Linked DNA regions of Pelagibaculum spongiae. The protein of the gene in region 2 interacts with the protein of the main gene of each other region in a pairwise test. Links are inferred from orthologs where the notes say so. Each region holds a gene or a part of one and is shown on either strand. Other genes may lie near its edges.

Region 1 (4,258 bases), on a different replicon or contig from region 2:
CGGTTGCGCGACCAGCAACGGGGCTGTTTGGTGCTTTGCCCTTGGCGACGCTGGCAATTGCAGCGGCGTCATATTGCAATGGCCCGTCAATTAACAAATCAGGGCGACGCTCACGGGCAATCCTGGTAGCTTCGCGAACTTTTTCAACATCAGAGCCACCACCAGATGAGCCAGTAGAGTAACTGATCATGGCGACCCGTGGCTCAATGCCAAAAATTTCCGCTGAATTGGCACTCTGAATTGCGATATCTGCCAGGGTTTCTGCATCTGGATCTGGGTTGACTGCACAGTCGCCATATACCAATACCTGTTCAGGTAGCAGCATAAAGAATACTGAAGAAACAGCCTTGCACTCTGGGGCAGTTTTAATCAGCTGCAATGCTGGGCGAATTGTGTCGGCGGTGGTGTGGATTGCGCCACTTACCAAGCCATCAACACCATTTTTAGCCAGCATCATAGTGCCAAGAACTACTTCATCATGCAGATATTCACGCGCACGATCAGGTGTCATGCCTTTGTGCTTACGCAGCTCAAATAGCGGCTCGACGTATTCTTCAAGCACGTCCAGAGGATTGATGATCTCAATTTCCGGGTCGAGCTTGATGTAATGACCTTTAGCGATTTGATGAATTTTTTCTGGATCACCTAACAGTACACAACGAGCAATGCCGCGCTTTTGAGCAATACAAGCTGCTTGCAATGTACGAGGATCTTCGCCTTCAGGTAGTACAATGCGCTTGTTGGCCGCACGCGCTTTTTCGATAAGCTGGTAGCGGAAAGCCGGCGGTGACAGACGAGCGTTATGGCTCATTTGGCAGCGCTGTCTCAGCCATTCACTATCGAAGTGGCTAGCCATGTGTTCCATTACCTGGTCCATGCGCTCGCGGTCATCTTTAGGAACTTCATTTTCCAGTTCTTCCAGACGATTGACTGTATCGTGCAATTCCAGATCAACTGCCATTACCGGTAAGCCGGTCGCCATGGCTTTCTGGCATAAGTCCAGAACCGTACCGGATGGACGCTGGCCGTCGGTCAACAGAATGCCTGCCAGAGGAATGCCATTAAAGGCAGCCAAACAAGCAGCCATAATGACATCTTCACGATCACCCGGTGTAACCAGTAACGTACCTGCGATCATTTCCTGACCTTGGTTGGCTACTTGGCGGGCGAAAATAACCGTGCGTTTGATGCGTCGATTGTTGATATCACCAGCATTAATGATTTCGGCATTAATTAATCGGGCAACATCCGCAGGGCGAGGTGCAACCAAGCTGCGGGTAAAAGGAATCACGCCAAGGCACTTCATGCCTTGATCGGAAGTTTCATCAGCCTTGTTTTGGAAGAACTGATTCACTTCATTGATATCGGCAAGATTGTGATCGGCTTTAAAGCCTTTAGGTAGTTTATTAACTGTCCAGCCAGCGATGGTATCGTTCTCAACGCTGCGATAAACGCGAGCTGCAATTTCCAATTGACGGAAATAGCTATCAACACCCTTATCTGCAAAAGAAGTCGATAGCAGCATTTCAGCATTTAGGCAGCTGGCGATTTCAGCATTCAGGCGTAAGCTGAAGCTGTAGCCAGGAACAGGCACTAGACCTTCGACAATTACGACGTCTGCGTTTTTGCTTACTTTGGCATGTAACTCAACAATGTGTTCCATTAATTGGTTACGTTTGCCTTGGCCCATCAGGGTTTCCATCCGTTCAGCGGAAATTGGCTCTGGTGGTTGCAGAGACATCATGCTGCGGACAAAATGACAAGAACGATCAGCTTCTTCAATCGGAACACCCGGCTGACCGACTGGTTTTAAAAAGGCAACGCGCAAACCCAGTCGGTCAAAGGCTCTGAGTAGCCCCAAGCTTACTGAAGTGAGCCCAGTACCTGCGCCAACAGGTGCCACAAAGAGGGTATAAGGCATAACTGCAACCTCAAAAAAGTTTAAAATGGTTAGTTTTGGTGCTCGGCATCACGGTGCAGATTACCTGCTAGGTAATACTGTCGATGGATATCAGAAGAGCGCTATTATCAACTTGAATGTTGTAGCTTAACCTTATCAGTTCAACGAGATTTTACCTTGTAGAAAACGTGTCCAAGGTCAATTTGCCAGTCTGGCGGAAGTCATTGCTGCCATTAGAAGTTTTTGAATTACATAATCTGTAAATTATGTCCCAAACGGGGAGTCAAAATGAAGAAAGGGAAAACAGCGTCAGCTACACCGGAAGAGTTAGATGCAGTTGAAACCGAGGTATTCGGTGCGGCAATAGTTGATGAAGATGGTAATGAAGTTCCAATTACAGACAAAATGATCAAAAAAGCCTGTAACGAACTTGATAAGCAGTGGACCTATCCAGAAAAATCAGAGCAAGAAGAAAAGCAACAAAAGGCATCTGATCAACATTCATCAGACGCCGAAAAATAATAATGAGAAAGGTTGCTAGCCGGTTTGCGGAAGTTGCCAATCAATAGGTGCTTTGCCTTGCTCGACTAGTAAGGCATTGCACTGACTAAAATGTCGATTACCTAAAAATCCACGATAAGCTGACAGTGGCGATGGGTGGGCAGACATTAACAGATGGTGCTTTTGCTCATCTAATAGCTGTGCCTTTTTCTGGGCATGGCTTCCCCACAGCATAAACACCAAACCGTGATGATGTTCTCCCAGCGTTTTAATTAGAAAATCAGTGACTACTTCCCAGCCAATTTTGGCATGGGAGTGGGCGTTGCCCGCTTCAACACTCAAAACCGTATTGAGCATTAAAATTCCTTGTTCTGCCCAACGGCTGAGGTGGCCATGTGCCGGCTGAGTAATGCCAAGATCCGCTGCTTGCTCTTTATAGATGTTCTTCAAAGACGGTGGGGTTTTTACCCCCGGTGCCACTGAAAAACATAGGCCATGTGCCTGATTTGGGCCGTGGTAAGGATCTTGGCCAAGAATAACCACCTTAATTTGGTCAAAAGGCGCAGCTTGCAATGCAAAAAAAGTAGCGGCCTGTGGTGGAAAAATAACTTTTCCAGCGGCCCGCTCTTGATCAAGGAAGCTTTTGATTTTGGCCATAGTCGGAGCAATTTCCTCAGACTTGAGTAATTGGCCCCATGTCGGCATTCTTGTCATCGTCTCTGTCTCACTATGGCAAATGGTCTTAAGCGCAGAGAATAATAGAGGCTGGATATTTCTGGTCAATCGATTTCATTTTGGGTATGAAGAATTTATGTCTCAAGCCGTCTCGCTTCGATCTCGACAACAGCTGCATATGGCTCGCATGCTGATGCAAATGATAGAACCTGCCCAAGCTAATTTGCAGCGCCAAGCTTTAGAAGAAGCAGTAGTGTTTCATTTATATGGGGGTTTGCAGCATTTCCTGCAGGAGTTAAATGAACTCTATGCTGCCGGTGCTTCGGCGCAGCAGTTATCTGCAGAGCATTTAGCCCAGGCATTAAAAGCCCAGGGAAGAGCTGCCCCGGCGGTGAATGAACTAATGGTCTTCTCTGCAGATGAGCACAGTTGGTATAGCTTGTTAAGCGTTAAATATCATCAGATTTCACAAGTAGATACCGCAACAGAGCAAATGATTGTTGCTACCAGTTCGCCTGCGCTGACCTCAGAACAACTAGCAGGATGTTTGCAGTCGGTTGATCTGTATATTCAACGCGCTAGGGAAGGATTAAGGGAGTATTGATGATTTATCAAATTGATGGAAAGCAGCCCCAGCTAGACCCACAAAGTTGGGTGGCTCCGGGCGCAAAATTGATTGGCGATGTGCAATTAAAGCCGCAAACTAGTATTTGGTTTAATGCAGTGTTACGTGCTGATAATGCACCCATTGTCATAGGCCAAGGCAGTAATGTTCAAGATGGCTGTGTGCTGCATACCGACCCGGGTTTTGCACTGACTTTAGCCAAGGGCGTAACGGTGGGTCATCAAGCAATGTTACATGGTTGTGATATCGGCGAGCATAGCTTGATAGGCATTCATGCCACAGTGCTCAATGGTGCAAAAATTGGTGCTCATTGTTTAGTTGGTGCCCATGCGTTGGTTACCGAAGGCCAGCAAATACCTGATGGTTCGTTGGTGCTCGGTGCGCCAGCAAAAGTAGTACGACCTTTAAGTGATCAGGAAAAAGCTCAGCTACAAAAATCATCAGAAAGCTACATTGAAAAATCAGCTAAATATAAAGATCAGTTAAATGAGCAGGAATATCCGTACTGATATTGCTGGCGTTATAAAAACAAAAAAAGTTGCGCACCGTTAGCTTTG
Region 2 (5,530 bases):
CTGCCAAGTTCATCATCAAGTGCAACTTTTGCCAAGTCGTCTAAAAGGTTCAGAGCAGCAAGTACATTTACATAATGACCAATAGAAACTGATGGGTCACCCTTGGTTATTTTTCGTAAGGTCGGCTTGGAAATTCCTGTTCTGCTAAACATCATTTCTTGATTGATTCCACGCCGTTTCATTGCCAGTAGAATGTTTTCACCCAACAGATGTAGTGTTTTCATATTTCGAGGGAATACGGTTGCGCCGCGCTTAAGAGGGCTACCTTTGTTTTTTTTCATAACAATAAAACTATGTTTTCATTTTTGGCTCGTGGATGAAACTATAGTTTCATTTGTGGTGTGAGGTCAACGGGCGTTGGTTAATTTACTAGCAAAGGTTTTGATCGTGTTTAGGTAGGAGTGATTCAGAAGAATTGATAGTAGTAAATTGAAACTATGCTTTCATGAATTTATGTATTAGTGAAAGCATAGCTTCACAAAATATTTTTGATTTGTTGTCATTAAGAATGACAAAGGCTGCGTTTTGATAGGCAGTAGATCTAGATGTTTTACAAAAACTGCAGGCGATCAAATAACCACCTGCAGTTTTTAGAACCGGTAACGGATTCTGCGAAGAAGACTAATTCGTCGCAGCTTTAGCAAACTTCGCCAGTGCGTTTTCAACTTTTCCAATCACCGCATCACAACCTTCAATCTGATGGCGGGCTTTTAAATAAGCCGGGTTGTTGTAGGACAACCAGACTTGGCCTTTTTCATCCTGACGAATTAATGCTTTTTGTGGCAAATCGATGGCGGTGCCTTGGCTGCATTGCATCAGCTTGGTGCCGATTTTTGGATTACCAAAAATCACCACCTGGGTCGGTGCCAGTTTCAGGTTTACACCTGCGGCATTCTTTTGGTGATCAATTCGAGTGAAAACCGTCATGCCTTTGCTGGTGAGCACTTGTTCTAATTTGTCGGCAGTGGCGGCAACGCTGTGATTGCTTTTGACTTCAATGGTGCTGTGATGGAGAAAAGATGCATTCAAGGTGGTGGGCTTTGCACCTTGATTAGAATAGCTGCCGGCACTTGCTGGCAAGCTGATGGTGGCTAATACGGTCAACAGCGAAGCGAGCGGCAATAAACGGGTTTTCATTATTAGAAGTCCTTTTTATACATTTTAGATACTAACTGCAGCAACTAGACCAGTGGTCGCAGTTCTCTACGACAGGCTTTTCACTATAGGGTTCCTTACCTATCTATGTGATAAGAGCTTACCTTGAATCGGCATTTAGCCTGAGTTAGTTGTGGGCTTGTTGATCTTTTTAATTAGCTGTCAGGGTCAGTTTGAAGGTGGTTAAAACGGTTAAAAAACGTAGCTTCCATTCAAGTTTTCCGATAGCCAAGCAAAATAGTCTGTCATTAGGCGTGACAGGGTTTGGCTATGGCTTTTATAATCGCGCCACTTGCTAGCACTATAAAAACTAACCAGGAGAAAAACCTAATGGCGATCGAGCGTACAATTTCAATGATCAAGCCCGATGCAGTTGCCAAAAATGTTATCGGCGAGATCTATGCCCGCTTTGAAAAAGTTGGTTTGAAGATCGTTGCTGCTAAGATGCTGCACTTGACCAAGGAACAGGCTGAAGGCTTCTATGCGGTTCACGCAGAGCGCCCTTTCTACGCTGATCTGGTAAAATTCATGACTTCTGGCCCTGTGATGGTTCAGGTTCTGGAAGGTGAGAACGCGATTGCTGCTAATCGCGATACTATGGGTGCGACTAACCCAGCTGAAGCTGCTGCAGGTACTATCCGCGCAGATTTCGCTGAGTCTATCGACGCTAATGCGGTTCACGGTTCTGATTCACCAGAAGCTGCTAAAACTGAAATTGCTTTCTTCTTTGAAGAAGGCGAGATTTGCCCGCGCGGCTAATCTCAAAGCGGGGAGCGCTTGCGCTCCCTGTGTGTTGTGACCGGAGTAAATATGTCTGCACAAACATCTGACAAGATTAATCTACTGAACTTTGACCGACCTGGTCTGGAACGCTTTTTCGAAATGTTAGGAGAAAAGCCGTTTCGTGCCATGCAGGTGATGAAATGGATTCACCAGCTAGGGGTGGATGACTTTGATCAGATGACCAATCTTAGTAAAGCACTGCGTATCAAGCTTCAGCAAACCTGCGAAGTTCGTGGCCCAGAAGTTACTTTGGATAAAGAATCTAGCGACGGCACCCGCAAATGGATGCTGAAATTGCCCGATGGCAATTTAGTTGAGACGGTGTATATCCCAGAAGATGGCCGTGGCACTTTATGTGTGTCTTCCCAAGTGGGCTGTTCACTGAATTGCAGCTTTTGTTCCACCGGTAAGCAAGGCTTTAGCCGTAATCTCGACTTATGGGAAATCATTGGTCAGGTATGGATTGCTTCCCGTTCTTTGGGTGACTGCCACCGTGACGACCGCCGGGTGACCAATGTGGTCATGATGGGTATGGGCGAGCCGCTGTTGAACTTCGACAATGTAGTCGGTTCAATGAACTTGATGATGGAAGACAATGCCTATGGTTTGTCTAAGCGCCGGGTGACTTTAAGTACTGCAGGCATGGCGCCTCAGTTAAGAGAATTAAAGAAAGTGAGCGAGTGTTCGCTGGCTTTATCATTGCATGCACCTAATGATTTGTTGCGTGGTGAGATTGTTCCACTGAACAAAAAGTATGCAATTAAAGAAGTGCTGGATGTTTGTCGTGATTATTTTAATGACAAACGTGTGGTAACCATTGAATATGTGATGTTGCATGAAGTGAACGACCGGGAACACCACGCCACTGAATTGGCGGCCTTGTTGGCAGATGTGCCATGTAAGTTGAATCTGATCCCGTTTAATCCCTTCCCAGGGACGATCTATCAGCGCTCCAGTAACAATGCAATTCACCGTTTCTCAAAAATATTGCAGACTGCTGGAATTAACACCACCACTCGCAAAACTCGTGGTGACGATATTGATGCTGCCTGTGGCCAATTGGTAGGTAAGGTTCAAGATAAAACCCGCCGACAGGAACGCGCACTTCAAGAGCGTCAGGAAAGAGAATTGCAAGTCATTCAACTCTGAGGACGGCTATGAAAGGACGATTTGGCTGGATTTTATTACTAGGCAGTTTAGTTTTGGCGGGTTGCCAAAGCTCACTTGTTGGTAAAGATCCCCGGGACAACCTGAAAGGTGAACAGCGAACCAGTTCGGCTGAATCACATCTGCGCTTAGGTTATGCCTACTTGCAAAGCGGACAAATTGAACGCGGCAAGGATCGATTCCTCAGAGCACTGCAATATGCCCCGGAACTGCCGAAAGTTCAGGCAGGCATGGGTTATTACTTCAGTCAGGTGGGGCAAAACCAACTGGCTGAAGTACATTACACAGAAGCCTTGCGATTGGATCCGACCAGCTCGGAAACTTTGAATAGTTTTGGTGTTCATCTATGTAATACCGGCAAATATTCACAGGCTCAGGTTAATTTCCGCAAAGCCTTATCCAACCAGTTTTATGGTACGCCAGCGCGTGCTTATGTTAACTCTGGTTTGTGTTTGCTAAAGGAAAATAAGCCAAAGCAAGCGATTGATGATTTACGTGAAGCGTTGAAAACTGAGCCAGAAAACCAACAGGCACTGCGAGCTTTAACTGAGTTCTATCTGGAAGATCAAAAGCTCAATCTGGCGACTCATTATTTAAATCGTTATAGCCGTACTGCTAAATCTTCGCCTCCGTTGTTGTGGTTGCAATACCAGCTAGCCACCGCAAAAGGCGATGATAAATTAGCCACTCGGGCATTAAATACATTGCAAAATAGCTATCCGGAATCGGATGAGACCTTCCAGCTGTTGCAGTCTTTAGACCGGAGTAACAAGTGAGCGAACCTAAAGTAAGTGAAAGTGTTGAATTCTCGGTTGCTACGCCTCCAAGTGCTCTATTAAAGCAGGCTCGTATCGCCAAAAACCTCACTGAAGAAGATATTGCAGCCAAATTGCATTTGCGCGTGGCAGTGGTCAAGCAAATGGAAGCTGAGACTGAGCTAGAAAGCGCAAGTAAGGTCTATTTACGCGGTTATATGCGTAACTATGCCAAGTTGCTTGGACTCAATTCAGATATCGTTCCTGAGGTCGTTGCCTTTAAAGAAGCGGCAGTTCGATCTGCGGCAAGTGGTAGTGTGAAGTTAGGTTTGCTGGTCGGTGCAGTAGTCGTCATTGCTGCTGTCGGGTGGGCAATTAGTTTGCTCTTAGGCAATTAAAGTCAAACAGTTGAAACCAACCTTTAAAAATAATTGCTGAGGCTAGTTTAGATGCAATATAAATCTCCGATTCGTCGGCGTAAAAGTCGTCAGATCATGGTCGGTAATGTACCGGTGGGTGGTGATGCGCCTATCACAGTACAAAGCATGACCAACACTGAAACTTGTGATATTGCTGCCACTGTTGCCCAAATTAGACGTTTGGAAGATGCCGGTGCAGATATTGTTCGGGTTTCAGTGCCTTCAATGGAAGCCGCTGAAGCCTTTGGTAAAATTCGCCAGCAGGTGAATGTTCCGCTGATCTCTGATATCCACTTCGATTATAAAATTGCCTTGCGAGTTGCCGAGCTGGGCGTTGATTGTTTGCGGATTAATCCAGGCAATATCGGTCGAGAAGATCGGGTGCGCTCGGTTATTGATGCAGCGCGTTATCACGGTATTCCGATACGAATTGGTGTGAATGCCGGTTCGTTAGAAAAAGATTTGCAAATGAAATACGGCGAGCCAACACCGGATGCATTGGTGGAGTCGGCTTTCCGTCATATCGATATTTTGGATCGACTGGATTTCCAAGAATATAAAATCAGCCTAAAGGCATCTGATGTTTTCATGACGATGGATGCCTACCGCAAGTTAGCCAGTCAGATTGACCAGCCATTGCATTTAGGCATTACTGAAGCTGGCGGTGCTAGAGCGGGTGCGGTGAAATCTGCAGTGGGTTTAGGCATGCTGCTTTATGAAGGCATCGGCGATACCTTGCGAATTTCTCTGGCTGCTGATCCGGTCGAAGAAATTAAAGTCGGTTTTGATCTACTGAAAAGCCTACGAATTCGTAGTCGCGGTATCAACATGATTGCTTGTCCGTCCTGTTCTCGTCAGAATTTTGATGTAATCAGTACCGTCAATCAGCTTGAGCAACGGTTGGAAGATATCAGTGAATCTCTCGATGTTGCCGTGATAGGCTGTGTGGTTAACGGTCCGGGCGAGGCCAAGGAAGCGGATGTCGGTTTAACCGGTGGCTCACCGAACCTGATTTATGTTGATGGCAAGCCAGATCATAAGCTTTCCAATGAGTCGTTAGTCGATCACTTCGAGCAAGTGATCAGAAAAAAACTGGCTGATAAGCAGCGCGATGAGGTGCAGCCAATTTCCATTAGCGCTAGTCCTGACTTGCCCAGTTGATAAGAGTAGTAGAGGAATACCTTGAGCAAAACACTTAGTGCCATTCGCGGCATGAATGACCTTTTGCCTGAACAAACGGTTGTTTGGCGT

The links. The genes of interacting proteins can lie anywhere in the genome.
Region 1: the proteins of ndk (region 2) and ung interact in binary tests that used the Escherichia coli proteins (3 or more experiments, as listed by UniProt). The link is inferred for Pelagibaculum spongiae from one-to-one orthologs.

The regions. Positions count from the first base shown.
Region 1 is NZ_QDDL01000011.1:115,151-119,408, reverse strand. The notes cover bases 1,273-4,258. They hold ung (uracil-DNA glycosylase), read right to left. Parts: upstream 3,107-4,258; coding sequence 2,438-3,106; downstream 1,273-2,437. Other genes in these bases: DC094_RS19160 (gamma carbonic anhydrase family protein), read left to right, coding at 3,680-4,210; DC094_RS19165 (DUF6586 family protein), read left to right, coding at 3,051-3,680; DC094_RS19175 (PA1571 family protein), read left to right, coding at 2,189-2,422; pta (phosphate acetyltransferase), read right to left, coding at 1,273-1,921. Outside these bases: more of pta, read right to left, coding at 1-1,272. UniProt on the Escherichia coli protein: Excises uracil residues from the DNA which can arise as a result of misincorporation of dUMP residues by DNA polymerase or due to deamination of cytosine.
Region 2 is NZ_QDDL01000001.1:1,125,823-1,131,352, reverse strand. The notes cover bases 216-3,199. They hold ndk (nucleoside-diphosphate kinase), read left to right. Parts: upstream 216-1,485; coding sequence 1,486-1,914; downstream 1,915-3,199. Other genes in these bases: pilW (type IV pilus biogenesis/stability protein PilW), read left to right, coding at 3,096-3,199; rlmN (dual-specificity RNA methyltransferase RlmN), read left to right, coding at 1,966-3,087; DC094_RS04830 (DUF302 domain-containing protein), read right to left, coding at 622-1,137; DC094_RS04835 (helix-turn-helix domain-containing protein), read right to left, coding at 216-281. In the rest of the region: more of DC094_RS04835, read right to left, coding at 1-215; more of pilW, read left to right, coding at 3,200-3,881; DC094_RS04810 (helix-turn-helix domain-containing protein), read left to right, coding at 3,878-4,258; ispG (flavodoxin-dependent (E)-4-hydroxy-3-methylbut-2-enyl-diphosphate synthase), read left to right, coding at 4,310-5,440; hisS (histidine--tRNA ligase), read left to right, coding at 5,462-5,530. UniProt on the Escherichia coli protein: Major role in the synthesis of nucleoside triphosphates other than ATP. The ATP gamma phosphate is transferred to the NDP beta phosphate via a ping-pong mechanism, using a phosphorylated active-site intermediate.